Regions from separate parts of the Bradyrhizobium genosp. P genome, predicted to be linked through region 2. Evidence: riboswitches for the same ligand, from Rfam matches in the RefSeq annotation. Region 2 holds a riboswitch; each other region holds the start of a gene.

Region 1 (10,776 bases), 2.3 Mb from region 2:
GGCGGACTCGCGGAGAAGGTGGTCGAGCTCGCGGAACGTGGTGGCTCTCAGTTCTCGCCACTCTATCCTGACGAAATGAAGCTATTTGACAAGATCGACACAATCGTGAAGCGGATCTATCGGGGCTCAGAAGCGATCGCTGACAAGAGCGTCCGCGATCAGCTCAAGCAGTGGGAAGATCAAGGCTACGGCAATCTGCCCGTTTGCATGGCCAAGACCCAATATTCCTTTTCGACGGATCCTGCCCTGCGCGGCGCACCAACAGGACACGTGGTCCCAGTGCGTGAAGTGCGTCTGTCTGCAGGCGCGGGCTTTGTCGTAGCGATCTGCGGGGAAGTCATGACGATGCCTGGCTTACCCAAGGTACCGTCGTCAGAGAAGATATTCCTCAACGAGTGCGGTGAGATCGAAGGACTGTTTTGAGACGGGTACTGTTTCGCTACCGCTTTCAGTCGCTGGCGAACTTCGTCAACCCGGCGGGCCTCTGAGCCAGAGGGAGCTAGGCAGTGTCGCACAGCACGATTTTAAGGCCCCGCCCCTAGACACAGGACCGAAGGCTGCTTAGGCCACGCCCTCTGAAATTGATCATGTCCGCCTAGCTCTCAAGGGCGGCGCAAAAGCGGATCGGAGATACAAGATGCCAGCGGCGGCGAGAGCCGCCAAGGCGAAAAAGGTTAGGACAGTCGGTAGATGAGCTGGCGCGAGTTGGCAGTCGGGCCCGATGATAATTCCACTGTCGAATGATTCGGTGCTGTTCGAGCACACCGCGCTGGCGCCCGGATCGCTGGCGAGTTCCGTCTCGATTCGTGCCTCAAGGGCCGTTGCGGGTGACTGGTCGCCAGGGATTGCAGCCATGTGCGCGAGCAGTGCACGCGCCCCGGCCACATCTGCGTGGGAGCATTCGTTGAAGGGGCTCGCCTCGTCCGCAAGACTGCCGGGAACGAGGCCCCAGAAACACGCGAAGTGTTGCAGGCTCACGAAGCCGGCCAGTCGGCGCAAGGTGGGATCGGTGCGCGGCTGGCGCGCGGCCCGATCGAGTATCTCAGCGCGATATTTGGCGACGACCGGCATCTCACCGTGGGTGATGGCGGGAATGGCGATGCCGACGTTCGGCCCCTCATGCGGCGACTGATAGTGCGCCCGAACCGGGGCACAAGCCAAGAGCATCGCGACGACGACGAGCCGGCATCGCCATCCGCCGGCGGTCACGGTGCCTTGGCGCGCGCTCATCGCTCTTCCTTCAGGGGAAGCAGGGCCGGCGAGCGTCCAGCGCCCGCCGCTCCCCGAAAGCTTGGTCCGCGTCAGCGGCGCGATATCGATGTGCCGGAGGGTTTCAGGGCCGGCGCCAAGTGGGTGAGCGATCGCCGCGCGAATGACTGAAGCGTGGGTAATCGCAAGGACTGAGCCGTGACCTGCGAGTAAACCATCCATCCATCCGCCGACGCGCCTCGTCACGTCAGCAAAACATTCGCCGCCATGCGGCGCAGCATGGGGATTCTGCAACCAGTCGTCGACGGCCTGCGGCGCCTGCGCTCGGACTTCGGCTAAGGATCGCCCCGCCCAGCGACCGAAATCGCAATCCCGTAGCCTCGGCTCTTCTCTGGAGGCGATCGCAAGGCCTTCGGCTGTCTGCGCGGCGCAGAGCGCCGGGCTGCGCAGGACAACGTCACACAGTGGAAGGCGGCCGAGCCTGGAGAGACGTTCTCGTCCGCGCATCCAGCGGCTCATCCGCCGCAAAGGCGATCAAGCTGACCGAAGCGGTCGAGGCTGAGCACAGCAGATTGAGGCGCGTCGTCATGGCCGTCTGCTGCGAAGGGCGCTCAAGACGTCGAGCGGTGCTGCGCAAACTGGCGCTCGGCGGCGACACCGAACAACAGGCCGAGCGTCGTCCACATGATCAGCTGTTTTCCATGACTTAGAACTGCCAGTGCGCGCGGGCGGCAAAGATATTGACCGGTCCGCGGTCGGAATTGTAGCCGGGATTGTCGACGAATTGATAGTCGAAGGTGATCCGCGTCGACAACGTCATCGCGTAGCTGTAATAGGCTTCCAGAATCCTCTCGGTGCCGTAATTGGGCAATTGCCCGTCGCCGACCAAGATGCCGATCCCGCCGGCATTGAGGAATGCAATGTGAGCGCTGCTGATACCGTTGACGATGCCCGCGATGCCGATCGTGTCGTCCGGCCGCCCCCATGATTTGCCATTGATCGAAACGCCGCCCTGTACGGTACGGTCAATGTCGGTAAAATCCCATGGCTCCTTATTGCCGTCGGCCCAACCAGCCCGGAAAAATAATCCGAAATTATCGTTGACCTGCTGTTCAACATTCAAGCTGACGCCGGGCCGGCTGGTGTAGGAGCGAACCGCGTTGATGTCGGCAGGCGTTCCGGTCACCTGCGCCAGCGCCACCGCCGCGGAATATTCGCCCATGCTGCCACGTTCCAGGTACCCGGTGATCCTAATCTTGCCCGGCTGGCCCCACAGTTTGTGCCGCTCCTCGAGTTCGCCGACCAATTCGAACTGCTGGAAGGTCGGATCGAGCGCGTAGCCCGTCGGACTGTTGCCGCCGGCTGGCGTGTTGGACAGGTTAAAGATGCCAGCGCGCAGCGTCCACCGCCCTGTGTACCACTCCGCGGCAGCGCCGTAGCTATAACCCCAGCCGTCGCCGGCATAGTCGAAGGTGCCGGCGTTGATCATCGACCAGTTGAGGAAGTCGACTTTCGGGTTATTGGCGTATTTGTTCGTGTCGAAAATATCGACGATGCCGAACCGCCCCACCGTGAATACCAGTCGGTCGGTGCTGCGCGTGCCCGCGAACTGAAGAAAATCGTCGTCGACTTTCTCCTCCTGTCGGGCATTCTCGACATCGCCGCCGAGATCGATAGTCTGACGCAGGAACGCGCGTTGCAGGCGGGCGTAGGGATAGGCCGACCCGAGCTTGTAGGATTCCGCGCTGGGGAAGCCGGCGACGCCGTGGGTGTTGTCGAAGCCGAAGCCCTGATCGATCTCCGGATTGGCCCAGAACTCGGCGCCCTGCCACAGCTTCACGCCGGTCGACAGCACCAGGTCGAAGGTCTCTCGGCTCGTCCCACCCCCGGACAGGCTGTTGGTGCCGTCGTAAGGCGAGCGGAACGACGGGTGGGCCTGATTGACGAAGGTCGCCTGGCCGTGAACCGCGAAGATATCCATCGCGGGCATGAAGCGCGACGGTGCATAAGCATCCGGTCGCGTAGGATCATCGAAGCGATAGTTGAGGCCGAGACGGAACTGCTCCAGCGAGAGATCAGAACTAATGCGTTGCCCCGAACCCGGATAGCTGACCGTCTGGGTCGGGAAGCCGGTCCACAGAAACTCGCCCTTCACCGTCCAGCTCGGCGCTACCGGCACTTCAACACCGGCACCCGCGGCCCAGCCGAACCGCCACAGCAATCGGGATTCGTCGATGCCGGGACCAGCTTGAGTCAAGTCCTGACTGTTATAGGTCCACGCAAAGCCGCCGGTTGCGTAGAACAGCCAATTGCTGGGCGCGTAGCCGATCCGGGCGCGCACCGTGCCGGACGCCAGCATGGTCTCACTGTAGGTGACCGCACCGAGCGTTGGCGAGGTGAAGCTGGCGATGCCGCCGGTGGAGAGGCCGGAAAGATCCTGGAACGTGGGGAACGTGGCATCGGCTTCGACGCCGAGCACCACCCGGTTGTACAGCATGTAATTGTAGCCGCCCTGCACGCCTATCAGCCAGCTTCCGCTCTCGTAGAACGCATCGGGCGAGCGATACATGTCGAGCGAGCCGGATACCGGCGGCGTGCCTGGCGTCGTTGCATTCGCGGTCCAGTTCGAATTACCGAGCGCGAGGCCGACATGGCCGCCAATATAGAAGCCGGTCCATTCGTAGATTTGGTTTTCCACCGGCGCCTTCGCGGCGAATGGCGAGGATAGATCGGCCGCGTCAACTCTTGGTGCAATAAACACGCTCGCTGCCGCACAATATGCACGGGCCAGCGATACAATTCGAGATGCAAAGTGGACAGAACAGATTTTGGCATGCGGAGCCATGGCGGCACTCCTTCCGCGAGACAGACATCATTCGTCGTCATCGCAGCGAAGAACCGCCCCAAGCGCGCGCACCGCACGCTGGATGGATGACTGTTCAGGCCGGTCTCCTGACTTGCGGGTCGATGCTCTGTTTCCGCCTTCCCGGGCTAGAAAGCCCAGTGGCTTTTGGAAGAGAGCTCACCGCCTACAGTTGCGGGCGCAGTTGCGGATTTGGCTAAGCCTCACCGCATTCCCATCTCGTTGATCTCGCGACCAACGAACCTGAACGTGACCATTCTTCAGTTCGGTCGCTCCAGATGTCAAGCGGCCGCCGATGAGCCCGCCTAGAAACCGCTGTCAGCCCCTCCGCTCATGCGAAAAGCATCGTCGCGGCGCTGGAGCGCGAAGGGGACGCGGAAACCGCAGCAGCGATCCGCGGCCTAGCGCCAACGAACGTGCGGCGCGTTTCGGCGAGACGGATCACCAGCGCGCGGGATTTGATGGCCCACGGCTGCGGCAGATGGTTGCGCAGGCGCTAGGCGAATCCAGGAGCCGGGCCGAATTCGACGCGAAACTGGCGACGCTGGGTCTCCGGCTCCGGATGGGTGACCATAAGGATATCCGCGTCGTCGAGGCCGCAGACGGCACAGTGCTGGGGTCGTTGGCTCGATTGACGGGGCTGCGCAAAACTGCGCTCGAAGAGAGGATGGCGTTCCATGAGCGAAGGCAATCAACAGCGGCCGAACATCCATCAGACGACAAACAAGCTCCTGCGGCGCCTGGCGTGAGGGGGTGACGGAAGGGCGCAGAATGCGCTTGGGTACGACGGTGGTGGAGACCAACATCCACTATCTGACCGCCTCGAGCTCGTTGGGAGACGGTGTTCGGGCGCTGATCCGCACCATGAAGAAGATCACAACGATCACTGGCGAGGCCGGAGCCAGGCTGTGCGACCATAGCCGGACCGTGAGGCTGTGGGTGCTGGACATCGCGCGTGCGGCGCGTTCCAAAGCCAAGCAGAGCCGGGAGAATCTCGCGCGGGCGTACGGCAAACTGCGCAATTCGACCAGCCGTGGTGGGACAGGCGAAGCGGTTCTCCAAGGAGATCGCCGAACAAGTGAAGCGCGCTTCGGGAGCCCGCAAGCAGCTGATGCTGGAGGGCCTGCGTCAGGAACTCGATGCGATGGTGCCGCTCATCAAGCAGGTGATGAAGCAGACCAGAGCGCGCAGCTTCCGTGGTGATACACGCTCTGCAGGCAAGATCGTCAGCCTGTTCGAGCCGTCGACAGAAATCATTCGCAAGGGCAAAGAGGGCAAGCCCAACGACTTCGGCAAGATGCTGAAACTACAGGAGGCCGAAAACCAGATCCTGATTGACTATGAAGTCTACGCTCAGCGACCGCACGATTCGGAACTGCCGATTGCCGCCATCGAAACGCATCAAACGATGCTCGGACGTACCCCACGCTTCGTAGCGGCAGACGCCGCCTTTTACTCCGCAAAGAATGAGGCAGCCGCGAAAGCGAAAGGCGTCAAACGCCTATGCATCCCCAATGGCACCGACGTCGCTCCTTATGAATGCCTTGACTATCGGGCTTGAACGGTCGCACTGCGAATGAGTCGGCTCGCAACAATGCTTCGGAGATTGGCAATTCGCCTCGGATGTACCCCATGATGGCCACACCCCCGATCCTACATAGAGGCAAGTGCTGGCGAGAGGCCCACGCGAAAACGGATTGACGAGGCGGCCCGTTAGACAAGGCCGCGCCGGCAATAAACCGAACTGTAGTTCAGTTCCGCAACTCGGACGTAGCCGGCGCCAGAGAAAACGGCCGGCGCTCAACTGTAAATCGGAAACCGTGCGACTAGATCCCGTACGGCGTCGCGAGCGTTCCTCTCGACCGCCGCGTTTCCGCCCTCACCGTTGGCTCCAAGCCCGTCGATAATGGCAAGGATCAGGCGGCCGACCTCAACAAATTCAGTGGCGCCGAAGCCGCGGGTCGTCGCAGCGGGCGTTCCGAGGCGAACCCCAGACGTGACTGTCGGCGGTTGCGGATCGAAGGGAACCCCGTTTTTGTTGCAGGTCAGGTGGGTCCGGCCGAGGGCAGCTTCGACGGCTTTGCCGGTCAGGCCTCTCCTGCGAAGGTCTACCAGCATCAGATGAGTATCAGTGCCGCCCGAGACAACATCAACGCCACCAGCCATGATTGTGTCGGCGAGGATACGGGCGTTCTCGGCAACCGCTCGGGCGTAGTCCCCGAACTCAGGACGCAAGGCTTCGCCAAAGGCGACTGCCTTCGCCGCTATCACATGCATTAACGGCCCGCCCTGAAGGCCAGGAAAGACAGATGCGTTGATTTTCTTGCCGATCTCGGGGTCGTTCGACAATACCATGCCGCCGCGCGGCCCGCGCAGGGTCTTATGAGTAGTGGTCGTAACAACGTGAGCGTGATCTAGTGGATTGGCGTGAACCCGACCCGCGACCAGGCCCGCAAAATGCGCCATATCGACCATCAGGATAGCACCGACTTCATCAGCGATCGTCCTGAAGGTGGCAAAATCGATGAAGCGAGGATAGGCTGATCCTCCAGCAAGAATGATCTTCGGGCGATGTTTCCTGGCGAGATCGCGAACCTCGTCCATGTCGATACGATGATTGTCCTCTCGCACGCCATAGGAAACGACATTGAACCATTTTCCGGACTGGTTCACCGCCGCGCCGTGGGTCAAATGACCCCCGGCGGCAAGGTTGAGGCCAAGAAATGTGTGCCCCGGTTGCATGAGCGCCATAAACACAGCCTGATTGGCTTGGCTACCGGAGTTTGGCTGGACATTGACGTACGTGCAGTTGAAAAGGCGGCGCGCACGCTCGCGCGCCAGTTCCTCCGCCTCGTCGACAAACTGGCAGCCGCCATAGTAGCGGCGCCCGGGGTAGCCTTCGGCGTATTTGTTAGTCAGAACTGACCCCTGTGCTTCCAGGACGGCGCGCGAAACAATGTTCTCTGAGGCGATGAGTTCTATTTCATTGCGCTGTCGGCCCAATTCTCTGCCGATGATGCCATATAGATCGGGGTCGGCCTCCACCAGTGCAGACTGAAAAAATCGATCACCGATGGCACCAGCGCCAAATCGTGCGGAACTCTCCATCTCTGCTCCTATCCGCCCGTCGTGGGCGTGTCCCGAGTTAACCTGTCCAGCCCAAAGCCGCAGAGATGCAATTCATCGACATCAGAAGCGCTTTCACCGACCGTGGAGGCGGATTCTGACCATACGATCGGACCTCACCCAACAACTCGACTTGAAGTCGGTGGACGCCGTCCAGTTGCGGGCGCAAACGACCGATCCGGCTCCTGAAAGCGGGAAACCGGTGCGACAAGTCAACCTCACCCGTAATTTCGCGGATCATCCTTACCGTGAGGGCGTGCTCGCATTCGATTTTTGCGAACACCTGTTCGCGAACCGTTTGGTCCTCGACTAATCCGGCATAGAGCGCCCCTATTCCGAGATCGGTCTGGTAAAGCGTCTTTTCGACCTCGTCGATGATGAGCCGGAAAAAGCGAAAGCGTTCGAACATTTGGTGAAGCAGTGACCGGCCTTGCCCACCGCGCACGCTTACAAAGGAGTTAAGCGCGGATCCAATTCCGTACCACCCTGTAATGAGATGGCGATTCTGACTCCAAGCGAAGACCCACGGAATCGCTCGCAGGTCAGCGAGCTGCTTGGCGCCGAAACGACGTTGGGGACGTGATCCAATATTTAGCAAGGCTAATTCTTCAACCGGACTCGCCTGACTGAAGTAGGCTACAAAACCCGCCGTAGCAATGAGGCCGGAATAGGCGGCAAGCGACATGCCCGCGAGTGCCTCCATAGCTTCGTCGAATTCAGGGACGTGCTTTTGCGGACCTTCCGTGGACGACTTTAGCGTATGGGCTAGTACGCTGGCAGAGAGGGTCTCAAGGTTGTGCAGCGCAGTACCGCGGTTGGCGAATTTCGCCGACACAACCTCGCCCTGTTCGGTAACACGCATGCTACCGCCAACTGTTCCAGCTGGCTGAGCTGCGACCGCGCGAGCGGTGGGAGCCCCGCCACGGCTGACCGAGCCACCGCGGCCATGAAAGAACGCAATACGGATGCTGTGCTTCTCGCCGATCTTGCGGATTTCCTTTTGCGCCTTAGCAAGCTCCCAATTCGACGCCAGAAATCCTCCATCCTTGTTGGAATCGGAATAACCGAGCATGATTTCTTGGCAGTTATCGAATTGGCGCAGCGAGCGTCGAACGAGCGAATTTGAAAACAACTGGTCGAGGATTTCGGGTGCAGCGCGTAGATCGGCGATGGTCTCGAAGAGAGGTACAATTCTCGCCCCAATCGTCCCGCTTCCGTCGTTAGCAGTGGAAAGGCCGGCAAATTGGGCTAGTAGATAGACCGCGAGCAAATCGTCTACGGATTGCGTCATGCTCAGGATGAGACTACCGACGGCGTAGGGATCACGCTTTCGCGCGATGCCAACCAGCGCGAGGAGCTCAAGCAAATCCTTACCTTCATCGGAAAGGCCGATGTATCTATCGCCAAGACATTCAGGCGATCGGAGCGCCGCGCGGATGCGCTCGGACCAAGCGGCACTGGGCCCAGAGGGCACAACTCCGGCATCGTCAGCGAGAGCCAAGCACTCCCGTAGCAATCGATTGGTGACAGTTGAATTTTGGCGAATGTCCAAGGACGCAGTGTGAAAGCCGAAGGTCGCCACACGTTGGAGCAGCGGATGCAGGAGGCGCCTCGCGACGGTCTTGCTGCCCAACGATTCGAGCGCAGCCGACAGGACTGCAAGATCCTTGTAAAAACTGGCCGCATTTGCATACCCTACTGCGTGCCCTTGATCGGAATTACGTGTCGCGACGATCCGGGCCAGCAATGCGGCAACATACTGCCGGAACGGCTCGTCGTGGTTACGTTGCGCGATCACGTCCGCATCGCCGGACAAACGAAGCAACTCAGCCAATGCGTCCGAGAAGCTTTGAGGCACGACGATAACGTTTGTGCTGGCGCTGAGCGCGATGAGCAAACGGCCGAGAGGCTCTTCATAAGAACTGAGCGCCGCTTTGCGATATTCATCCAGCGCTGCGCGGGTCACAGCGGCGGTCACGTAAGGGTGGCCATCTCGGTCCCCACCGATCCACGACGAATAACGCAGGAAACAACCCACATCCATCTCGCATTGTGGATAGTGGCGCTCAAGTGCATGCTCGAGCGCGTCGTAAAGCTGGGGTGTAACCTCGAAAAGTACTTCACTGAAGAAATGAAGGCCCCAGGCGACCTCACGATCGACGGTCGGTCGCTCCAGGCGGAGCTCACCTGTCATCCAGAGTATCTCTATTTCGCTACGCAGTTCGTCGATCAAGCGCATGCGCTCGCGGGGAGTCCAACGCTCCTGTTCGAGATCATTGAGCTTGCGGTAGATGCGGCGATGCGATTCGAGGACGGTGACTCTCTTGGTCTCGGTTGGATGGGCAGTGATTGTTGGCCCAACTCTCAGCGCAGCGACGACGGATCGAATTTCTTCCGCGGAATAACCGTCGCGAGCAAGTTCACCTATAACGCAAGAAAACGAACCAACAACGGCGTCGGCGGTACGGGATCGCTCAAGGGCCCGCCTGGAGCGCATGTCGATGATTTCGCTGGCGATCGCTGATATTTGAAACCAGATACCGAGTGCCTGGAGCCCAGCGATGCGCGTTTCCACGGCAAGGGCATCCACAGAGTGGCTACCGTCGATGACTGCCAGTAGGCCCGAAGCGCGCGTCCACGCAACAGACTTGACAAGCGCTAGTAGAAGGCCGCGCACATCCCCGTCAGACGACAAGTTGAGCTCGGCAACATCAATCACCGAACCGGCTTCCCGTACGTCGGGCCGTTCGGCAACTGTCCGAATACTGACCATAGTCGCCATTCTCCCGTCTGTGCTTCGGTCTCAGTTGCGGCGCGATCTGAACGTCGCGCCCGTTCAGACTGCATGGGTTTTTCGCGACCGCAATCGCCTAAGCAGGTAGGAAAAAAGCTACCACTGGGTAGGAGCTCTCTTTCCGATCGGAGACGTTAACACCTTGGCGATCGTTCCACAGACGGAGCGAAACAGCGGCAATATCTGCAGCGCATCGCCGGAACGTTAGTGACTTTCCGGGCGTCGCAGCCGGCCTACAGGGATCAGCGCGCTCTGGTCAAACCATGTCCAACTGGTTAGGATAGCAACGCTTAAATCAGCATCGGAGACGATCAGATGTTGTATCCATTGGCCAACCTCAAGTCCAACCATCTCAAGGCAATTCAAGATCTAGAGAGGGAAATTGGCAGCCCGCTAATTGCAATGTTAGGGGTAAGCGTTGAAAGCGCTACTTTGGCCGACGATAAGCTGAGCCAGTTACAGACTCTCGAGGAGAAGTTGGGAGTGGTTCTGGTGGCAGTGAAGCCCAACTGATTTGGGCGTCAACGCATCCCTCGAGGTAAGGCATCTCACTTTAGAGTGTCCGGCCCGATGTTATCGGGCTGCTGGTTGTGTTGTTTCTAAAGCCCGACCAGTTCGCATGTTCCGCCGTCCTTTCGCTGGCGGCGATGTGGATGTTATCTGCTGATGAATCCAGAAGCTCGCTCAGCGAGCGCGGGTTCTATGGCAATTTCCTCAAGCGCTGGGTTCAGGGTCTTGGGCAACCACTCGTCGGTTTCCTGACAGCCAGAAGCAGTGCCAAAGA
Region 2 (10,776 bases):
AACCGAGATTGCGCTTGATGGCGCGGCGCTCGTCCTCGGTGAGGCCGTCGCGCGATTTCCACAGCGCGATGTCGGCCTGCATCGAGACCTCGGTCGGCATCCAGTGATTGTTGCAGCCGGCGAGGTATTTCTCCCACGCCCATTTGTATTTCAGCGGCAGAAGCTGATTGACGTCGGCGCGGCAGTTGATCATCCGCTTCTCGTCGACCGAGACGCGGCCGCCGCGGCGATCGATCGTGCCGAGGCCGGTTGCGTCAGCCGGCGCGGCAGACACCACCGCGAGCGGCGCCGGTGTCTTCCGTGGAGCGGTCGTGGCTTCTGACCAGTCGAGCATGATTGTTGGTCCTTTTCGCTTACTGGCAGGCTTCGCAGTCGGGATTGTCGATCGAGCAGGCGATGGCGCCCGACAGGTCCGGCGCCGGCGACATCATCGCCGCCGACGACACCGCATTGAGCTTGCCGTCGGTGCCCTTCAGCGTCGACTTCTCGACATGCGTCGCGCTGCGCGAGCGCAGGTAATAGGTCGTCTTCAGGCCACGCGACCACGCCAGGCGATAGAGCGCGTCGAGCTTCTTGCCGGAGGGATTGGCGATGTAGAGATTGAGCGACTGCGCCTGGTCGATCCACTTCTGCCGCCGCGACGCGGCTTCCACCAGCCAACTCGAGTCGATCTCGAAGGCGGTCGCGTAGAGCGCCTTGAGATCATCGGGAATGCGGTCGATGGTGCCGACACTGCCGTCGAAATATTTTAGGTCGTTGACCATCACCTCGTCCCACAGTCCGCGCGCCTTGAGATCGCGCACCAGGAACTCGTTCACGACCGTGAAATCGCCGGACATGTTGGATTTGACGTAGAGGTTCTGGTAGGCGGGCTCGATCGACTGCGCGACGCCGCAAATGTTGGAGATCGTCGCCGTCGGCGCGATCGCCATCACGTTCGAATTGCGCATGCCGACCGAGGTGACGCGCCCCCGCAAGGCGCCCCAGTCGCGGGTGCTGGAGCGATCCATTTCGAGGCCGCCACGGGCATCGGCGACGAACTCGATCGAGTCGATCGGCAGGATGCCCTGGCTCCACAGCGATCCGTCGAATGAGGGATAACGGCCGCGCTCGGCAGCAAGATCGACCGAGGCCGAAATCGCGTAGTAGGAGATCGCCTCCATGCTGGTATCGGCGAAGGTAACTGCAGCATCCGACGCCGCCGCGATCCGCAGCGCGTGCAGCGCGTCCTGGAAGCCCATCAGGCCGAGACCGACCGGGCGGTGCCGCAGGTTGGAGCGGCGCGCTTCCGGGATGGTGTAGAAATTGATGTCGATGACGTTGTCGAGCATCCGCATCGCAGTCGTCACCGTCTTCTTCAGCCTGATCTCGTTGAGCTTACCGTCCTGGATGTGATTGAGGAGGTTGATCGAGCCGAGATTGCAGACCGCGGTCTCGTCGTCGGACGTGTTGAGCGTGATCTCGGTGCAGAGGTTCGAGGAGTGGATCACCCCCGCATGGCGCTGCGGCGAGCGCAAATTGCAGGGATCCTTGAAGGTGATCCAGGGATGGCCGGTTTCGAACAGCATGGTCAGCATCTTGCGCCACAGGTCGACGGCACGGACCTGCTTGAACACCCGCATCTCGCCGCGCGCCGCCTTGGCCTCGTAATGCGCATAGTGCTCGGCGAACGGCTTGCCGTAGAGATCGTGCAGATCCGGCGTCTCGTCCGGCGAGAACAGTGTCCATTCGCCGTCGGTCTCGACGCGCTGCATGAACAAATCGGGCACCCAGTTCGCAGTATTCATGTCGTGGGTGCGGCGGCGGTCGTCGCCGGTGTTCTTGCGCAGGTCGAGGAATTCCTCGATGTCGACATGCCAGGTCTCGAGATAGGCGCAGACCGCGCCCTTGCGCTTGCCACCCTGGTTGACGGCGATCGCGGTATCGTTGGCCACCTTCAGGAACGGCACCACGCCCTGGCTTTCGCCATTGGTACCCTTGATGTGCGCGCCGAGACCACGAACGCGGGTCCAGTCATTGCCGAGGCCGCCGGAATATTTCGCCAGCAGCGCGTTGTCCTTGATCGACTTGAAGATGCCGTCGAGGTCGTCGGCCACGGTGGTCAGGAAGCACGACGAGAGCTGCGGCCGCAGCGTGCCGGAATTGAACAGCGTCGGCGTCGAAGCCATGAAGTCGAACGACGACAAGAGATCGTAAAACTCGATCGCGCGCGCCTCGCGGTCGATCTCGCGCCCGGCGAGCCCCATGGCGACGCGCATGAAGAAGGCCTGCGGCAGCTCGAGGCGGTTGCCGCGGACATGCAGGAAGTAGCGGTCGTATAGCGTCTGCAGGCCGAGGAACTGGAACGACAGATCCCGCTCGGGCTTCAGCGCCGCCGAAAGCCGCGCCAGATCGAAGCGGCTGAGTTCTGGGTCAAGCAACTCGGCCTTGATGCCGGTCTTGATATAGGCCGGGAAATACTCGGCATAGCGCACGGCCATGTCCGCCTGCGACGCATTGGTCGGTACGTCATGGACGTAGGACAGTACCTCGGTGCGGAGCTTGTCGAGCAGCAGGCGCGCGCTGACATAGGTATAGTTCGGCTCCTGCTCAACCAGCGTACGCGCGGCCATCACGGAGGCCTGCGCCAGTTCGTCCTGGCTGATCCCGTCATAGACGTTGCGCTGGGTCTCGGCGACGACAGGCGCGGCGTCGACGCCGTCGAGCCCGGCGCAGGCCTCGTTGATGATCAGCGCAAGCCGCGCCTGGTCGAGCGGGACTTTGGCGCCGTTCGGCAACGTGACATGGATCGTCGGCCCGGCGGCAGCGGGCTTTGCCGCCTTTGCAGCGTCCTGCTCGGCGCGCTGCCGGGTGCGTTCGTCGCGGTAAAGCACGTAAGCGCGCGCCACCTTGTGGTGCTCGCTGCGCATCAGCGCCAGTTCGACCTGGTCCTGCACATCCTCGATATGGAAGGTGCGGCCCTCGCTCATCCGGCGCGCCAGCGCGCCGACGACCTCGGCGGTGAGTTGCTCGACGATCTCGTGCACGCGGCGCGACGCAGCAGCGGTGTGCCCTTCGACCGCCAGGAACGCCTTGGTCATCGCCACCGAAATCTTGCTGGCGTCGAACCTCGAGACCGTGCCGTTACGGCGAATCACCTGCATGGGAAGCTCCGTCTCCGGCGCGGCGAGCGATTCCGGACGCAGAAGGATGAGCGGCGCTGACTTAACTTCGCGATCGAGAGAGAGTGACATCGTGCAGACCCCATGCATGTTTTGTTGGGGCTGGATGTCGAGGGGACGCTGCATCAACCGGCGGCAAGCACCGGCATGGCAATGCAAGCGACCGCCGGGACACCCCGCCCGTGGACGTAGATTCGATGTCCCGGCAGGTCTCCTGGCTTGCAGGTCGCTGTTGCTCCCTCGTCTTCCCAATGCTGTTTAGCATCAGTGACTTAACAGGGCGGGAACAACTCACTGCTTACAGTTGCGGGGGCAGCGCCGGACTTTTACGGATCAACCCGTAGTCCACCGGCTTCCCTCTTAGCTACCAAATCTAGAGATATGGCAGACCGTGACACCTACATGTGGTGTGATTTGAGACGTCGTGTCAACGGCCCGATCCGCCTCAGTGAAAAATTTTCGAATTCTGGTCGAGCGCCCTGTGGGAATCGGTGGGAAACTTCGATCGAGCCCACGTGTGTTGACGGGCGCGGGATCTTGCCGATAAGTGGGCGCGTCGTGGTTCTTCGAAAGGCAGTTTCTTTCGAAGCTAAGAGGGAAGCCGGTGTAATGCCGGCGCTGCCCCCGCAACTGTAAGCGGTGAGCCGCCGTCCACCTAAGCCACTGAGGCGCAAGCCTCGGGAAGGCCGGACGGTAGCTGAGACCCGTGAGCCAGGAGACCTGCCTCGACAACATACACGTCCACGGGCGGGGTGTCCCGGTGGTGCGGTTGCGACCCCGCACGCGCTATCCGCGTTTGCGGAGTCCAGACGTGTCACTACGGCCTTTGCCCCCAACTTTTGGGGTTAAGCCAATGTCTTCTACATCTTCCTCTTCACTTGCCGTTGCCACCCTCGGCACGCCGCGAATCGGCCCGCGCCGCGAACTCAAGCTTGCGCTCGAAAGCTTCTGGTCCGGCACTTCAAACCAGCAGGCCCTGATCGAAACCGGTATCGGGCTACGCGCCGCCAATTGGGCGCGGCAGAAGAAGCTCGGCGTGTCGGTGATTCCGTCGAACGATTTCTCCTTCTACGATCAGGTGCTCGACACCTCGATCATGGTCGGCGCGATTCCCGAAATCTACGGCTGGACCGGTGGCGCGGTGCCGCTCGCGACCTATTTCGCGATGGCGCGCGGCGCCGAAGGTCACACCCATGATGCGTCCTGCGGCCATGCCCCTCACGGCCATGGTCACGGCGTACCGGCGCAGGAAATGACCAAGTGGTTCGACACCAACTACCACTACATGGTGCCGGAACTGTCTGACGATCAGCAGTTCAGCCTCGCCTCGCGCAAGCCGATCGAGGAATATGAAGAAGCCAAGGCGCTGGGCTACCAGACCCGCCCGGTGCTGGTCGGTCCGGTCACGTTCCTGAAGCTCGCCAAGAGCAAGGATGCCGGCCTCAACACCCTGTCGCTGCTGGACCGGCTGCTGCCTGTCTATATCGAGGTCCTGCGCGAGCTCGCCACCCGCGGCGCCGAGTGGGTGCAGATCGACGAGCCCTGCCTGGTGCTCGATCTCGACGATGCGGCACGTAGCGCCTTACGCCATGCCTATGCGGAGATCGCCAAGGCGGTGCCGCAGATCAAGATCATGCTGGCGAGCTATTTCGGCAGCCTGGGTGAGAACCGCGACACCGCCTTTGCGCTCCCCGTCGCCGGCCTGCATCTCGATCTGGTGCGCGCGCCCGAGCAGCTCGACGACCTCGCCCGCCTGCCCGCCGACCGCATCGTCTCGCTCGGCGTGATCGACGGCCGCAACATCTGGCGCGCCGATCTGAGCAGGATTCTCGGCCGGCTCGAACCCGTGATCGCAAAGCTCGGCAAGGATCGCGTGCAGATCGCGCCCTCCTGCTCGCTACTGCACGTTCCGATCGATCTCGGACTCGAGGCCAAGCTCGATGCCGAAGTGAAGAGCTGGCTCGCCTTCTCCGTGCAGAAGATGGAGGAACTGGCCGCGCTGGGTGCCGCGCTTGGCGGCGGCCGCAGTCAGGTCGAGGCGCCCCTGAAAGCCTCGGATGCCGCTGCAGCTGCGCGCAAGACCTCACCGCGGATTCATAACGCGAAGGTCGCGCAGCGCTTGGCCGGGGTCGACGCCGCGATGCGTCGCCGGGGCAGCGCGTTTGAAGACCGTGCCGACGTGCAGCACGCGCGCTTCAATCTGCCGGCGTTCCCAACTACGACCATCGGCTCGTTCCCGCAGACACCGGAAATCCGAAAGGCGCGCGCGGCCCATGCCAAGGGCGGGCTGAGCGACGCCAACTACAAGACCTTCCTGCAGGAGCAGACCGCCGAAACCGTGCGCTGGCAGGAAACCATCGGCCTTGACGTGCTCGTTCACGGCGAGTTCGAGCGCAACGACATGGTGCAGTATTTCGGCGAGCAGCTCTCCGGCTTCGTCTTCACCGACCATGCCTGGGTGCAGTCCTACGGCTCGCGCTATGTCAGGCCGCCGATCCTGTTCGGTGACGTCTCGCGCCCGAAGCCGATGACGGTCGAATGGTGGCAATACGCGCAGTCGCTGACCAAGAAGCCGATGAAGGCGATGCTGACCGGACCGGTCACCATCCTCAACTGGTCGTTCGTCCGCGATGACATCCCGCGCAGCGAAGCCTGCCGTCAGATCGCGCTGGCGATCCGCGACGAGGTCACCGACCTCGAGACCGCGGGCGCCGGCATGATCCAGATCGACGAAGCGGCCCTGCGTGAAGGCTTGCCGCTGCGCCGCTCGGAATGGAACACCTATCTCGATTGGGCCGTGGAGTGCTTCCGCATCTGCTCGTCCGGCGTCCGCGACGAGACCCAAATCCACACCCACATGTGCTATTCCGAGTTCAACGACATCATCGACGCGATCGGTGCGATGGACGCGGATGTGATCTCGATCGAGACGTCACGCTCGAAGATGGAGCTGCTCGACGCCTTCCGCAACTACCGCTATCCGAACGAGATCGGACCGGGTGTCTACGACATCCACTCCCCGCGCGTGCCCGAGGTCACCGAAATGACCGAGCTGCTCAAATTGGCTCGGCAAAGGCTGTCCGATGGCCAGCTCTGGATCAATCCCGATTGCGGCCTGAAGACCCGCAAATGGGACGAGGTCCGGCCGGCCCTCGTCAACATGGTCGCCGCCGCCCGCGAACTCCGCGAGCTGGCGTAGAGCAAGGACTGCCTGCCCCGTTCGAACCGCCATATCGAGAGGACGTCATGCGCTTCTGGATCGAATGTACGAACTTTGAAACGGGGCAGGCCATCCACATCAACATCGCGCTGGTCGGCTCGATGTGGCGCGACGGCGAGCGCACCGTGCTCGCCTTCGTCGGCGGCGACGGAAAAACGATCGAGGTGAGCGAGACACCGGAACAGATTCTGGAACGGCACTTCGGGGCGATCGAGAGGACGTAACAAGCGCGTCACGAACTGAAGCCATCTATCCCCGTCATCCCCGCTTCGCCTTTGCGCGGGGATGACGGTGTCAGGCGCGCAGCGCCAGCGCCATCAGCGTGCCGGTCATGGTCGCGACCAGCGACTCGACGCCGTCCTGTACCGCATAGGCCCTGCCCTCGCAGACCGTCAGCGTGTGGCCGGGCTTGACCACGACGGCGCGGAACACGAACCGCTCGCCTTTGGCCCGCGCCAGCAGATTGGTCTTGAGCTCGACGGTCAGGATGTCGGAGCCCGCGGGCATCAGCGTGAAGGCGGCGATGCCGCAGGCATTGTCGAGGCCCGCGGTGATGACACCGGCATGAACAAAGCCGTTCTGCTAGGTGAACTCGGGCGCATAGGGCATCGCGAGGTCGACCTCGCCCGGCTCCATGCGGGCGATCGAGATGCCGAACGTCCGCATCGCGCGCTGGCGGTCGAACGTATCTGTCGCAACAGTGCGGTAGTCGGGATTTTTCGGTTCAAAACGGGGCATTGCGTTCACGCTGGCGCTGATACGGACGGCACCAGATGGTGCATGGCGGTGTAGCGGATCGCCGGCGCGAACGGCGCCGATTTGCGCGCGCCGCGATCGATGTGCACGGCCGCGATCTCGCAGGTCGCGGCGACCTCGCCGGTTTCCGCGTTGCGCATCTCGTGCCGGATACGGATCGACTTGTCGCGGAAGTCCACGAGCCGGCTCCTGACCTCGACGATATCGCCGGCGAGCAACTCGCGCTTGTAGGCAATGGTCTGCTCGACGGCGGCCATGCCGCAGCCGGACTCGCGCAGGTAGGTTGGTGTCAAGCCGATGCGCGCGAACATGTTCCAGCTCGCCTCGTCGAACTTGCCAACATACCACATGACGTTCATGTGGCCGATATGATCGCAATGCCAGGGATACACCGTGCCGCGATAGGTCGCCTCGCCCTCCATCCTGCCGCTCCTGTTCTTCATTCTTGATACGGTAGCGTATCACTGACGAAGCGGGCTAGCAATACGGTACCGTATCAAGGGGCGCGCGGGAGAGCAGATGACGGAAGGCAAAGGCGATGCTTGGGTCGCGGCCGGCTTTGCCGAACTTGCGCATTCTGGCGTCGAAGGCGTGCGGGTCGAGGTGCTGGCGAAGGCGCTTGGCGTCACCAAGGGCGGCTTCTACCGCCGCTTCAGGGATCGCGCCGCGCTGCTGGAGGCCATGCTCGCGAACTGGCGCGACGGCCGCATCGCCGCGATCGAAAAGCAGACCGCGCTCGACGGCGCCAGCGCGCGCGAGCGGCTGAAGACGATCATCAAGCTCTATTCGGAGCGCATGAACTCCGACGCGATGGCCATCGAGCTTGCGATCCGGCAATGGGCGCGCACCGACGAGGCCGCCGCGCTGGCGGCCGCAAGCGTCGATGCCGCGCGCCTGAAGAATGTGGGGGGGCTCTATCGCGCGACTGGGCTAGCGGCCGAGGAAGCCGACGCCAAGGCGTTTCTGTTCTATTGCTTCATCTTCGGCCAGAGCCTGCTGTTCCCACAACGTGGTCAGCGTGGGCGGGCGCAGCTGCTGGCGAAATCGGCGGACAAGCTCGTCGACGACAGCCAATAAGAAAGCGGCCGGCTTTGCACCGGCCGCTTCCCTAATTCAGATCGATCGGCTCAGGCACCCTTCAGGTGCTTGTTGCATTCGCTGTAATAGCCGCCGCCCTTCTGGATCCACTTCATGCCGCCATTGCCGCCGGTGGCCTTGTTGGCGTTGTACTGATCATCACAGGTCTTGAAGCGTTGCTTGCCGGCGGACAGCTGCGAGTATTTCGGATCGACTGCGTTCGGAAACACGGCGTTGCCAACCGGGGCTGGCGCCGCAGCAGGTGCGGCTTCCCGCTTGGCTTCCTTGGGCGCGGCTGGCGCGGGCGCCGGCGCGGCGGCGACCGGCGGCGGAGCAGCGGGAGCCGCAGCCGGGGTCGCCTCGGCGCTGCACTGCGTCTTGCGGAAATCATTCCACTTTGCGCCGTTGAGGCTGCCGTCGGTCTTGGCAGCCTTATACTTGGCGCTGCACTCCTGCATGGTCAGGGCCTGCGCCGGCGCACTCGCCACAAAGGCCGCAAAGCCCGACACTGCAATCGCGTAGAACAGTCTGGTCTGGATGGTCATCCCTGGTCTCCCTTTGGGGGGCATCGGTGTAAGACCATTATCCTAGCGCAACCGGGACTTGCGACAACGCGCAGGCTCAAAATATTGTGGCGGTCAAAACGCCGCATGTTCATCCGCGGTTCAGCATCGCCGCGCGACGGTTCCGCCTCCCTTCCCTAGAGGTGCACCATGAAGACAATTTCCACGCTCGCGACCGCAACCGCCCTTGCCCCCCTGCTCCTGATGGGCGGCGCCTTTGCGCAAACCCCCGCTGCGCCGGCCGCCACCCCCGCCCCCGCGGCAACGACCAAAATGTCGAAGGACACCAAGCCGCACACCGCCGCCTCGATCGAGTGCTCGAAGGAAGCCGACGCCAAGGGGCTGCACGGCAAGGAGCGCAAGAAATTCCGCTCCGAATGCAAGAAATCGGGCGGCGCGGCGCCCGCGGCGGCTCCGGCGAAGTAGTAATCGACTGGTTCGGCTGAGACACGGCGCGGGACGTCCATCGCGTTTTCGCGTGGACGTCGGCAACGACTGATCGGACCGCCTCTGGCAAGCGCCGGGGCGGTCTCTTCGTATTGATCGCCGGTCCCGTCTCGCAGCGTCCGTGGCCGAGGCAGCGCGATGCCCTGTTACAAATCGAACGGCCCTGCATTGCTGCAACGCGCTGATGCAATTGTTCGGCCGGTGCGGATTTGCCATAACGCAGCGTGACCCTGATCCGCGATTCGATGGCATCAGCCATTCCCGACCGCAGCAAACTGCTGAACGGGCTTGAGACGCTCGTCATCGGCGCTGCCGGCGGCTTGCTGTTCCTGTGGGCGGAGTTGCCGGGCGGGCTGATCTCCGGCGCGATGGCCGCGGTCGCGATCGCAGCCCTGGCAGGACGGCCGCTTTCGGTGCCGCCGGTGCTGACGCAGTCGGTGCTGGTGCTGCTCGGCATCTCGCTGGGCTCGCTGATGTCGCGGCAGCTGCTGCAACATATGAGCTCCTATCCGCTCACCATCGGCCTGCTGGCGCTGGCGACATTCTGCTCGACCTTCGGCTCGAGTTTCTATCTGCAGCGCGTGCATGGCTGGGACCAGACCTCGGCGTTCCTCGCCGGCAGCCCAGGCGCGCTGTCGCAGATCACCATCCTCGCCGCCGAGAAGGGCGCCGACGTCGCCGCAATCGCGGTGGTGCAGACCATCCGCGTGATCATCCTCACCGCGGCACTGCCGCTGGTGCTGGCGCTGACCGGGGTGACGCATGCCACGCCGCCGCCATTGCCGACCACGGTCGCCTCCCCCCTCGGCCTTGCCGCGCTGGTCGGCGGCTCGATCGTCGTCGCGCTGCTGCTGCGCTGGGTGAAATTTCCGGCGAGCTGGATGTTCGGCGCAATGCTGGCCTCCAGCCTGCTGCACGGCGCCGAAATGGTCGATGGCGGCCTGCCGCCCTGGCTGCGCAGCGTGGCGCTGGTCGGGATCGGCGCCGTGATCGGCACCCGCTTCGCGCGGATGAAGACCTCGACCCTGCTCAGCCACGTCAATGCCGGGCTCGGCTCGTTTGCGATCGCGATCCTGATTTCAGCGGCCTTCGTTGGAGTAATCGGCCTGACCACCCAAGTGCGTGTCGGCGACGTCGTCGTCGCCTTCGCGCCCGGCGCGATGGACGCGATGCTGGCGCTGGCGCTGACCTTGCATATCGACCCGATCTTCGTCGGCGCCCATCACCTGGCGCGCTTCGTCTTCGTCACCATCTCGACGCCGGGCATCATCCATCTGTTCGGACGGCCGCAGGAGGATGTGGACGATTAGGGTTTCCGATCCGGATTGTCCGATCTACCGGGTCGGGCCTTCGCTGTCTTCGCCACGCCCCACGCCGCGATCGCGGCCATCAGGAGCGAGATCAGGACGTTGTAGCCGGCGAGCGAGAGCCCGAGGAAGCGCCACTGCACCTCATCGCAACGGACCACTTTCACGGTGTCGAGCCGCTCCAGGAGACTGCCGGCGCTGCCGAGATTGACGATCGGACCGGTGCAATCGGTCGGCCCCTGCCA
Region 3 (10,776 bases), 1.4 Mb from region 2:
GAGAATTGCGCCTCTCTCCGAAGGAGTCACCTGCCACACCGCCCAGCAATACGCCGATCTTTACGACAGCATCGAAGTGCAGGGAACATCTGATATTGAATGGGCTGCCTTCAGGCGGATGCTGGAGCGGACCGAACCTGACTTCATCAACTAGCACTGATGAAGGAAGCGGAAATGCACACATTGGCTTAGGCATGAATCTGATGGAATTCGATTTAGACCGGTTCGTTGACTTGTTAATGTTGCCCAACTGTCAAACCGAGTGCGGCATATCATTCGGTCGGTTCCGAAGAAACCGAGGAGCTTGGCTCCCTAATTTTCTTCATGAGGCGGCATTTTCCTGGCAAAAGAGCCTGCGCAAGTCGGTTCGTCTGCATATCCGCAAATGGAAACTTGTTCGGGTGTGTAAACGAGAGTCTCCCAGAACGATGTATCGTATGAGTCTGCTTGATAACAGCGTGCCGGACCGGGAACATCGTTTCGATTTGCGTCTCAGGGCTGTAGCCCAGATGGGCTCTCGCCTGGCGTCGTGCGCGAGCGTGGAGAAGCGTCGCTCAAGCAATTGCTGGCCGATGACGTTCGGGACGGATCTCGCTTTGTGGTTGTGCCTGAATTCACCGCGGTGGTGCGCCGACTGCCCGCTACGAGCACACGTTAAAGGTGGGCTCGGAGGATCCCCACCTAGACTGCACCGAGAGTGCGTGAAGGCGCGGCGCGGTTCGTTGTCGGCTTGGCACAAGAGTACAGTGCCCGGCAGCAATGCGAAACGTTTCCTCGCAAATTGGTTCTAGCAGGCGGAGCGCCATTATGAGCGGCCAGGATAGGGAGCCGACACTCGAGGATAAGCGCGTAACGACAAGCAAGCCAGGCGCGACAACTCTGTCGAGCCTGCTCGCCGAGATCCGGGCGCGTCGGTCTGAGTTCGTCGTCGCGCAGAAGATCCCAGACGATATCATCGACGGCTTTAAGCGGCTTGGCGTCTATCGAGCGATGGTCGCCAGGCGTTTCGGCGGCGAGGAGCGAACGCCGGCTGAGTTCTGCCGCATGATCGAGCGCATTTCCGAGGCGGACGGCTCCGCAGGTTGGGTAGCAAGCTTCGGCAGTGCCGCTTGCTATCTCGCCGCGCTCCCCATTGAGACGCTTCGCAGCATATATGCGAACGGACCCGACGTGGTGTACGCAGGCGGGCTTTTCCCGCTGCAGTCGGCCAAACGCTGCACCGACGGATTTATCGTCAACGGCGTCTGGCAGTTCGGCAGCGGCTCTTCCGGTGCGGACCTGATCGGCGTCGGCATCACGGTGGAAGGCGACTCAACCGAGGGCCTTCCGCGTGTTGCCGTGATGCCGGCCGATAAGGTGACAATCCGCTCCAATTGGGACGTGATCGGACTGCAAGGCACCGGCAGCCACGAACTCGTGGTCAGGGATGTCGTAGTGCCGGAGGAATGGACCCTGATCCGCGGCGGCCGGACGTCGCTCGATGCAGCGATCTACCGTTACCCGTCCGTCGCGTTCGCCGCGCAGGTGCTTGCGATCGTCGGCATCGGTATTGCTCGCTCCGCGCTGGACGATGTCATCGCTATGGCCAGGAGCCGCCCCTCGATCACCGGAGCGCCCGTTATGGCCGACCGCGGCTATATCCAGCTGGAGATAGCCAGAGCCGAGGCCATGCTGCGCTCCGCCCGCTCCTTCTTCTATGAGGCCACCGAGGAGCTGTGGAACGAAGCGCTCAATGGCGCGGCAAATCTGACCACGGTGATGCTGATGCGGCTCGCCGCGACGAATGCCGCACGATGCAGCGCCGAAGTCGCCAAGATCGCCTGCGGTCTCGGCGGAACCAAATCAGTCTACGCCACGCACAATCTAGCGGGGGCGATGTGCGACAGCTTTGTGGTGGCCCAGCACGCCTTTCTCAGCGAAGGAACGCTGCAGAGCGCCGGCCGGCTCCTGCTCGGGCTTCCAGCGCAGCCAGGTTTTCCATGAAATGATTCCAATACACGACCATTTCCGCACGACCTTCCGCAAAAAATACGTTGCGAGATGGCCAAGACTGCCGAAGCTACTCCCGTTGTCCATCCCCTCACTCGATGGCCGGGATTGCCGGGTCTGCATTATAGAGCCATCTGCGGCGCGAAAAGGATTACGCAGCCTGCCAATCTTATTTGGTCATCTAGAGCGTTTTCATGGTTGGTGACGATAACCGGCATCGGCGAGAAAGTTCAGGCATTCTGTTGGCGAGAAGCGGGTAAGGGCGTCGGCGATTGCGTTGTCGAGGGCTTCGAGAGTTCGTGCGCCTGCCTTGCGCAGCAGGGACTTTAATTTGGCGAAGAACTGCTCGATCGGATTGAGGTCCGGGCTGTATGGCGGCAGATAGCGCAACATCGCACCGGCCGCCTCAATGGCTTCGCGGACGCCCCTGACCTTGTGGCTCGACAGATTGTCCATCACGACAATGTCGCCCGACCGCAGCGTCGGAACGAGGAACTGCTCGACCCAGGCGAGGAATGTCTCGCCGTTCATCGGGCCGTCGAAGACGCACGGCGCGGTCATGCCGTCCTGGCGCAAAGCTCCGACGAAGGTGGTTGTTTTCCAATGGCCGTGCGGGACTGTGCAAACGAGCCTCTTGCCGCGCGCGCAGCGGCCGTAAAGCCGGGTCATTTTGGTGGACGCGCCGCTCTCGTCGATGAAGACCAGGCGCTCCGGGCTCAATTCCGCCTGACCGGCGCGCCATTCCACACGCGCCTCGGCGACATCGGCCCGATCTTGCTCCGCAGCTCTCAGTGACTTTTTTTGAGCGTCAGGCCGAGCTGGCGCAGGCGCTTCCACAAGCAGCCGATACTGACCTTCACGTCGTGCGTGGCCAGCAGCCACGCCCGGATCTCCTCCAGCGTGGCGTCTGGCTTGTGCACGATCCGCTGGCGCAGCGCTTCATCGTGAGCAGCAAGTTTCGGAGCCGGCCCGCGGCCCGACGGGCGAGCCGTCGTCTCGCCAGTCGCCCGCCAACGCCCCAGCGCCTTGTAAATGTAGGAAACGCTGACCCGCAGCAGCGGCGCTGCCTGATACGCTCCCATTCCGCCGTCGACGACGGAAATGACCCGTTCACGCAAATCTTGAGAATAAGGTGCTCCCATCAAAGCCTCCGCCTCGAATCAATGCGGAAACTGAATCATGGAGCAACCGCGCTGGGAATCCTCCGATTCCACCAATTGTGAAAATGCTCTAGAAGGGATCATCCTGGGCGGTGAGCCGCTTCTCGTAACAGATCACCGCATATCCGTGTAGCATCCCTTTCCTGCGGCGAACATAGCCAGCGCTCTCATAAAGTCTTTGAGCTCCTACTTGGATCGTTGTCGTGTCGAGTACGATCGACTTGAATTCCAGCGCAACGGCTCGCGACTCCAACTCACCAAGAATCCTTCTTCCAAGTCCGCGTCGTTGAAAGGCGGGATCGACCCGCATACGCTTCAACTCTACGACGCCATCATCAATAGGTTTCAGTCCACCCATGGCAGCGAGACGGCAACCAATATGCGCAAGCATGAAGTCACCGCCTGACCCGATGTATACCTCCCCGATATTCCGTAAATCATCCTCCCACGTGCCTTCCGGGCCACACACACTAACATCCTCCGATGCGGTTCTATGCAGATGCCATACGTTATCGGCATCCGCTGAATCGAACCGACGAAAGATCGCTTCGTCCTGGGGCATTGACCATCGCCTTTCGAGTAGCATTGGACGCCTGCGCCTCGGCATTGCTGTTTGCTTGCCCAGGTAAATCTACCTTCGGCTTACGGACGGGCTTGGCGTCAACAACCTCTGAGAAAGGACAGCCTCTATACTTTCCGTCGCTTCAACACCGACAAGTGGTCGACCTGGCTCAACCGTATATTTTAGAGCCGCACTACGGTGCATCCGGGTAAACCGATCCAGCGCACAAACACAGGATGCGCGCAACCCTTCGATTTCACCGCCGTGGCGCTCTATCACGGGCGATATGGTTGCAAACCTGGGAAAGTCCGCTTTCCCTTCCAGCCAACCTGGCTTGAACCACACGCGCCCCTTGTCTGGCGACAGCCAGCGGAATACCTCGCGAATGCATCGCTGCGGATAGTATTCGGACAGTCGATATAGGTCCCTATAAAACTGAGGCTTTTGGCGGAACAGCTCTTCACCGACGAGTAGCACCGAGACCGCCACGACGCGGGCTGAGAACCGGCCGCTTGGGCCAAGCGTATTCTTGTAAGGATTTTTTCCATAAAACACGCGAAACTGGCTAAACAGGTCCGGAGACATACGTTCATCAAAGCCAGTCAGAACACCACTTGCCGACTCAAGGCGCTCTAGGCATCGCGCAAGACATTGACCCGCATCCGCACCGGCCACATCACGCAACTCAAGTAGAGCGTCAATTGCTGACTGAAATTCACTCTCGATTAGTTGATGGCCTAAGCAAAAATCGCGCTCCTCCACGCCGGCCGCGCCAAGGCAATATACGCGTGCGTCGCTCTGCACCGGATTGGTAAGGATCATATCCTCATAGGACAAGACCCCAATGCTAGGCTGCCGCTGACAAGCCAAGCGCGCCAGGCGACTCAATGCCATTCCCACGGTCAGTTCGGCGTCGCAGGAAGGGAGGCGGGCAAACGCCGACATCTGATAAGCGCAATTGACGAGATACTGGATGTCTGTCTTGGCGACCTCGAAATCGGACTGCGGCAAACTCAGTAACAGCGCATCATAGTTCATCTCCGCGGTGGTTGCGCTTATGGTACGTCCAAGGGCCTGAACCGCTTCGTTCGGTCGTTCAGTGAATTTGATCTCCGCAATACAGTGCGGTAGTTGTTCGACGACAAAATTGCTGAGTAGCCCAAGCGGGCGTTTTCGCTGCTTGCGATCAATATTGTCGGTCAGGTGAGAAAATATGCTCTGCGAGAAGAGCGGCGGCTGTTCCGGGCGGCAAACGAACCACTATCGGCCATAGCTGAGGACATCCACGATGTCATTGAAAAACAGCTTTCATCTCGACACTTGACCCGTATCTTGCGGCCGGCGAGTAATCGTGCTTTTCGATAAGATCAGTCCGTTTGTCTGTTATCCTGCTGTCATTGTATGCGACCCGCTCAAGCACATTATCCGAGAAAAATTGCAACGATACTGCGCCCGAATTGACAATGCCGGACGCAGTCAACGAAAGCACGCCATCATTTGAAATGCAGATGAGCCCTGCCTCATTCAAGATTTTAAGCTCGCGAGCAAAGTATTCCTCAAGGGATACCCCAAATTCCTGCTCGAAGCGGGAGAGCAACACGCCGCTGCTTCGCAAAGCGAATATTAACGTTCTGCGCATGAGCTCGTCTTGCGACAGGACGACACCCTTCCACACCGGTTTCTCGCCCGCCTCAACCTTGTTCAAGTAGCGATCCAGATCTGCCTCGTTATAGAACTGGCACTGACTCATGTAACCAAATCCGCTAACCCCAAACGGGACCAGATTGTTGTCGTTCCAGGAATCGTATTTGCGGGTCTGTTGAACGGAGTGCGGCTGCGACCTCTTAGTCCAATAGAAAATCGGCCCATGGCGATAGCCGAGGCTCGTAAGGATGTGCTCCGCCATGAAATGCATTATGATGCGCTCCTTAGCCCCGGCGAACTGATATCGTCCGCTGGCCAAATGGCGAGCAACGGGGTCCGTCGATTTAAACATCAATGGGAATACGTTAAACTTCTCTATTCCCATATCGAGCAGGCCGATAAGGGAGTCGTACCAGCTTCGGAGCGTTTGCTGCGGCAACCCATACATGAGATCAAGAGATAGATTCTCAACGCTCATGTTTTTAAGCAACTTTACTGTCTGCATCACCTCATCTACACCGTGCCCGCGGTTTAGGATCCGCAAAATACTTTCATCTAGAGTTTGAACACCGAGAACGAAGCGATTTACGCCGCCTCTCAGTAAGGTCGATACGCGATCTGCAGCGTCCGCTTGCGTCCCAAGAGAGGGATGTAATTCGAAACTCACTTCGGACTTAGATAAATCAAAGCGCCGCTTAATCATGCCAAATAGCGTTTTGAGTTGATCGTTCGTCAAAAATGAAGGAGTGCCGCCTCCAATGAAGGCCGTCTCGATAGTTCTGCCGGCAAGCGCCGCGTCCGACCAACTCATCTCCTTTTCCAAAGCCGCCAAGTAACGCTCGATTCGCTCGGAAGGTGGATTGATCTGCTTGCCGAAGTGGCAAAAGGTGCAATATTGATGACAGAAGGGGATGTGGAAATACAGATCAATTGACGACGCAATCCGATCCAACAGCTTTTCGGGATTGAAGTCCCCCATTGCCTTAAGAGGCGGATATGTAGCGACGAGATAATCGTTGAACGCGTCAAGGTGCAAATTTCGCGACCTCAGCATGTCAATATTAATGTCGTACGACCTGTCGATCGCGAATTCCAGAGTCTCGGAATAGCTCGGCGCGCGCATCTTTTGGACTCCTTTAGCTTTTGCGTGCAGGCAAGGCGCGAGGGCGGCTCAGTTCGTTCGATGACGATAGGCCGATGTCGCAGCCGATGCGAACATTGCCCGTCTGCTGCGAAGCGGCGCCCAGGAATGCTTCGAGCGCCGCGGTGGGCTAGTATCCCTCGAAAAAAAGATGCGCGAACTCCCCGATGTGATGAAAGCGGAGTCGGTCGGCGAACTCGGCCCGATCCAGCGCGCTCCCGCACAACTTCTGTTCGCTTCCCCGCTCCCCTGGGGGCAATCGATCTTCGGAACGGAGACCGCGCTTCATCTGGTTTCCTCCTAATCGACGCTGCGAATCCGATTGTTGTGTGGATCCATCACTGTGCACTAGCAATCGACGTGCCACCAAAGGCGAACGCGCCTTGCTTCAAAAGAGGCCAGAAACATGTGCCGCGAGCGGCGAAGACGGAATACTTGCGCCTCGGCGTCCGATTACGGACATGAGTGTTTTCAACCGGACACGACAACCGGTGTATTGAGTGATGGCCGCGGTTTCTCGATCCAACTCAAACATCCGTTCAAGGATGATGTTCGCAATGCCGACCTTAGGGCCGCAGCGCTTTTGGCGGCAGTTCTAATTGGCTGATCCAGCGGTTGTCCCGAGCATCTTTGAAACTACTCCAACCTTCGACGGCATGCGACCGATGCTATCGTGATCATCGCAACTGCACTGATCGCTGTAAAAAGAACCCGGCCGGGCGCGGCAAGAGTGCAAGCGCTCCCGCGTTGCGCATCCCAGTTGACGCCAAGTTGCCATCAGCGGATGGACCGTTGCTCCCCGACCGACATCTTCGCGTGTGACAACGGCTGCGGCAGGTCTCCTGGCTCGCGGGTCGTTTCCTCGACGTCACTTTCCCAGGACCCAGATTCCCAGTGGCATATGACGAAAGATTCGCCGCTTACAGTTGCGGGGGCAGCCGTGGCGTTGGGAAATCCCGCACCACGTTCCCTTTTGATCTCCGTAAGGAGAACCGTCACAGATGATGTCAGAAGTTTGTCAAAGCCGGGGTCAATTGGCTCGTTGCACCACCGCGGTGCCGGCGATGGAGGTCTACCGCGTCGAAGAAAACGTTCGAGAGGTTGACGCGACGGTCCTGTCGCAGATAATCCAAGCTGTCGAGGTTCTCCAGGTCCCGCTTGATCTGGAGCTAAGAGGGAAGCCGGTGCGCTCTCGATCAATCCAGGATCGATGCAATGCCGGCGCTGCCCCCGCAACTGTAGGCGGCGAGCCTGCATCCACAAAAGTCACTGAAGCAAATGCTTCGGGAAGGCCGGATGCAGGCGATGACCCGCGAGCCAGGAGACCTGCCCCGACAACATGATCGTCCACGGGCGGGGTGTCCCGGTGGTACGCCAAGCAGTTGCCGCTTTGGTGGCTCTCTGCCCGCCGTCCGCCATGGCCTTTTGCCCCCACAACCATGGGGTTAAAGCTATGTCTACTCTCTCACTTCCTGTTGCAACACTCGGCACGCCCCGGATCGGGCCGCGCCGCGAACTCAAGCTCGCGCTCGAAAGCTATTGGGCCGGAAAAATCAGCGAAGAGCAACTTCTTGACGCTGCGGCCGGACTTCGCGTTGCCAACTGGGCTCGGCAGAAATCTCCCGGTGCCACCGTGATTCCGTCGAGCGATTTCTCGCTGTACGATCCGGTGCTCGATACCAGCGTCATGGTCGGAGCCATTCCGGACTCTTACGGCTGGAAAACGGGACCCGTCTCGCTCAAGACCTACTTCGCCATGGCGCGCGGCGCACAGGACGATGGGCACGATGCGAGTTGCGGCCACGCCCATCACGGGCACAGCACGGCAGCGCGGAGATGACCAAGTGGTTCGACACCAATTATCACTACATGGTGCCGGAATTTCACAGGAGCCAGACCTTCAGGCTGTCCTCACGCAAGCCCATCGAGGAATACGATGAGGCGAAGAGCCCAGGCTATCAGACTGGTCTGGTTCTGGTCGGCCCTGTCACATTCTTGAAGCTCGGCAAGAGCGCCGATCCGGCACTTGATCCGCTGTCGCTGCTGGATGATCTTTTGCCGGTCTATGTCGAGGTTCTCCAGGAATTGACGAAGCGCGGCGCTGAATGGTTCAGCTCGATGAGCCGTGTCTAGTTCTCGATCTCGATCGCCCGTCACGCGTTGCACTGCACCGGACCTATGCACGCTTCGCCAAGGACGTCCCCGGCCTCAAGATCATGCTGGCCACGTATTTCGGGGCTGTCGGCGACAACCTGGAAACCGTGTTGGCCTTGCCGGTTGCGGGCGTTCACCTCGACCTTGTCCGCGCGCCTGAGCAGCTGAGCGCGGTGGTCGACGAAACGCGGAAGGATCTCGTGGTCTCTCTCGGCGTCGTCGATGGCCGCAATGTCTGGCGTTCCGACCTTTCGGCGCTCCTTGATCGGCTCACACCCGCCATCGCGAAGCTCGGCGCAGATCGCGTACAGATCGCATCCTGCTGCTCGATGCTTCACGTGCCGATCGACGTTGAACTGGAGACCGATCTCGATCTCGATGTGAAGAGCTGGCTTGCCTTCTCCGTCCAGAAGATCGGCGAGCTTGCGGTCTTGGCAAGGGCGCTCGCCGGCGACAAGGGTGTCGCGGATGCGGTAGCCAGCTCGGACCTCGCGGCGACGGCCCGCCAGACGTCGCCAAAGATCCATGACCCGACTGTCGCCCGACGAATGGCGGAAATTGGCGAGACCATGCGCCGCCGCACCAGCTCGTTTGCGAACCGCACCGAGGTCCAGCGCAAACGTTTCGCTCTGCCAGCGTTCCTCACGACTACAATTGGATCGTTCCCGCAGACGGCGGATGTCCGCAACGCCCGCGCCGCGCATGCTCGGGGAAAGATGAGCGACGCACAATACGAGCAATTTTAAGGAGAGGCGGCGCGCGCCGTACGCTGGCAGGAAGACATCGGGTTAGATGTGCTCGTGCATGGCGAGTTCGAGCGTAACGATATGGTGCAGTATTTCGGTGAGCAACTCTCCGGCTTCGTATTCACGAAGCACGGCTGGGTCCAATCCTACGGCTCGCGCTGCGTCCGTCCTCCCATGCTGTTTGGCGATGTCTCGCGGCCGAAGCCGATGACGGTGGATTGGTGGCGGTACGCGCAGTCCTTGACCAAGAAGCCGATGAAGGCGATGCTCACCGGGCCAGTGACGATCGTGAACTGGTCGTTCGTTCGTGACGACATCTCCCGCAGCGAGGCATGCCGCCAGATTGCGCTCGCGATCCGGGACGAGGTAACCGATCTGGAGACGGCCGGCGCGACCATGATCCAGATCGAGGAAGCTGCGCTTCGCGAAGGACTGCCATTGCTGCGATCAGAGTGGAAGACCTATCTCGACTGGGCTGTCGACAGCTTCCGTATCTGCTCGTCCGGCGGCGCGAACGAAACGCAGATTCATACTCATATGCGCTATTCGGAGTTCAACGATATCATATGCGATAGCGGCGATGGACGCCGACGTCATTTCAATCGAGACGTCGCGCTCGAAGATGGAGCTGCTCGACGCATTCAAGGGCTACAAGTATCCAAACGATATCGAACCCGGCGTCTTCGACATCCATTCGCCGCGCGTTCCTGAGGCGGGCGGCCGAGATGCGGGACCTGATTGCGTCGGCCCGGCAAGGGCTATCCGACTCGCAGCTGTGGATCAACCCGGGTGGGCAATCGGGATAGTGCCGGACAAAATGTAAGACTTTCAATATGCCGATCCCAGCTTTTGGGTGCCGTAGCGAGCGGGCCGCTCTCGGGAAGTTCGTGATAGTAGAGGTCGAAAAACACGTCTTCCCGGCCCTTAGCGAAGCGTCGCCCGTCAGCCACCTCTCGAGCCCGACATGACATGGCGGGAACAATTGATCAGGACAGCGCCTCAACGGCTTCGCTACGACGGGCGGCGGGCTCCTGCCGGGAGCCTAGTCGATACTACCACGTCCCCGATTCTCAAAAAAAGGACACACCCAAGCTCCGGGCACGCTCAACCAATCCCTACCTAATTACCTCTTTTGCTTATAGACTTTTGTAAGCTTCATGCTACATAAAGGCCAGTTAGTGCATCACGAAGTTTACAAAATGCCTACGCCCCATAGTCCCTCCGCCAGCGTCCGCCGCGCCCTCCGCAAACTCGGAGCCGACATTCAGGACGCGCGCAAGCGACGTCGGTTGCCGATGGGCGTCGTCGCCGATCGAGCCTTCACGTCGAGAAGCACGCTCCAGCGGATCGAGGCCGGGGATCCTGGCGTGGGAATCGGCA

What was found. Region 2 has a riboswitch for cobalamin ahead of metE (5-methyltetrahydropteroyltriglutamate--homocysteine S-methyltransferase). Riboswitches for the same ligand answer to the same signal wherever they lie in the genome.
Region 1: another riboswitch for cobalamin. It lies ahead of ACP2YO_RS42760 (carbohydrate porin); the one in region 2 lies ahead of metE (5-methyltetrahydropteroyltriglutamate--homocysteine S-methyltransferase).
Region 3: another riboswitch for cobalamin. It lies ahead of metE (5-methyltetrahydropteroyltriglutamate--homocysteine S-methyltransferase); the one in region 2 lies ahead of metE (5-methyltetrahydropteroyltriglutamate--homocysteine S-methyltransferase).

What each region holds. Positions count from the first base shown of each region.
Region 1 is NZ_CP188195.1:8,906,741-8,917,516, forward strand. It holds gene ACP2YO_RS42745 (formate--tetrahydrofolate ligase) at 1-423, shown strand, start outside; gene ACP2YO_RS42750 (histidine phosphatase family protein) at 586-1,728, opposite strand; gene ACP2YO_RS42755 (hypothetical protein) at 1,674-1,919, shown strand; gene ACP2YO_RS42760 (carbohydrate porin) at 1,916-3,907, opposite strand; cobalamin riboswitch at 4,135-4,333, opposite strand; partial or broken gene ACP2YO_RS42765 (ISNCY-like element ISBva1 family transposase) at 4,811-5,588, shown strand; gene glyA (serine hydroxymethyltransferase) at 5,873-7,180, opposite strand; gene ACP2YO_RS42775 (phosphoenolpyruvate carboxylase) at 7,218-9,971, opposite strand; gene ACP2YO_RS42780 (hypothetical protein) at 10,308-10,505, shown strand.
Region 2 is NZ_CP188195.1:1,242,892-1,253,667, reverse strand. It holds gene ACP2YO_RS06035 (ribonucleotide-diphosphate reductase subunit beta) at 1-334, opposite strand, end outside; gene ACP2YO_RS06030 (ribonucleoside-diphosphate reductase subunit alpha) at 354-3,233, opposite strand; cobalamin riboswitch at 3,349-3,570, opposite strand; cobalamin riboswitch at 3,704-3,903, shown strand; gene metE (5-methyltetrahydropteroyltriglutamate--homocysteine S-methyltransferase) at 4,015-6,360, shown strand; gene ACP2YO_RS06020 (hypothetical protein) at 6,408-6,605, shown strand; partial or broken gene ACP2YO_RS06015 (PaaI family thioesterase) at 6,676-7,119, opposite strand; gene ACP2YO_RS06010 (acyl-CoA thioesterase) at 7,125-7,559, opposite strand; gene ACP2YO_RS06005 (TetR/AcrR family transcriptional regulator) at 7,657-8,214, shown strand; gene ACP2YO_RS06000 (hypothetical protein) at 8,265-8,759, opposite strand; gene ACP2YO_RS05995 (PsiF family protein) at 8,928-9,203, shown strand; gene ACP2YO_RS05990 (AbrB family transcriptional regulator) at 9,470-10,534, shown strand; gene ACP2YO_RS05985 (disulfide bond formation protein B) at 10,531-10,776, opposite strand, start outside.
Region 3 is NZ_CP188195.1:2,626,733-2,637,508, reverse strand. It holds gene ACP2YO_RS12755 (class II aldolase/adducin family protein) at 1-154, shown strand, start outside; gene ACP2YO_RS12750 (acyl-CoA dehydrogenase family protein) at 808-1,983, shown strand; one part of gene ACP2YO_RS12745 (IS630 family transposase) at 2,182-2,795, opposite strand; one part of gene ACP2YO_RS12745 (IS630 family transposase) at 2,795-3,131, opposite strand; gene ACP2YO_RS12740 (GNAT family N-acetyltransferase) at 3,220-3,711, opposite strand; gene ACP2YO_RS12735 (hypothetical protein) at 3,781-4,749, opposite strand; gene ACP2YO_RS12730 (coproporphyrinogen-III oxidase family protein) at 5,003-6,478, opposite strand; gene ACP2YO_RS12725 (hypothetical protein) at 6,648-6,800, shown strand; cobalamin riboswitch at 7,312-7,508, opposite strand; cobalamin riboswitch at 7,620-7,844, shown strand; partial or broken gene metE (5-methyltetrahydropteroyltriglutamate--homocysteine S-methyltransferase) at 7,950-10,184, shown strand; gene ACP2YO_RS12715 (helix-turn-helix domain-containing protein) at 10,596-10,776, shown strand, end outside.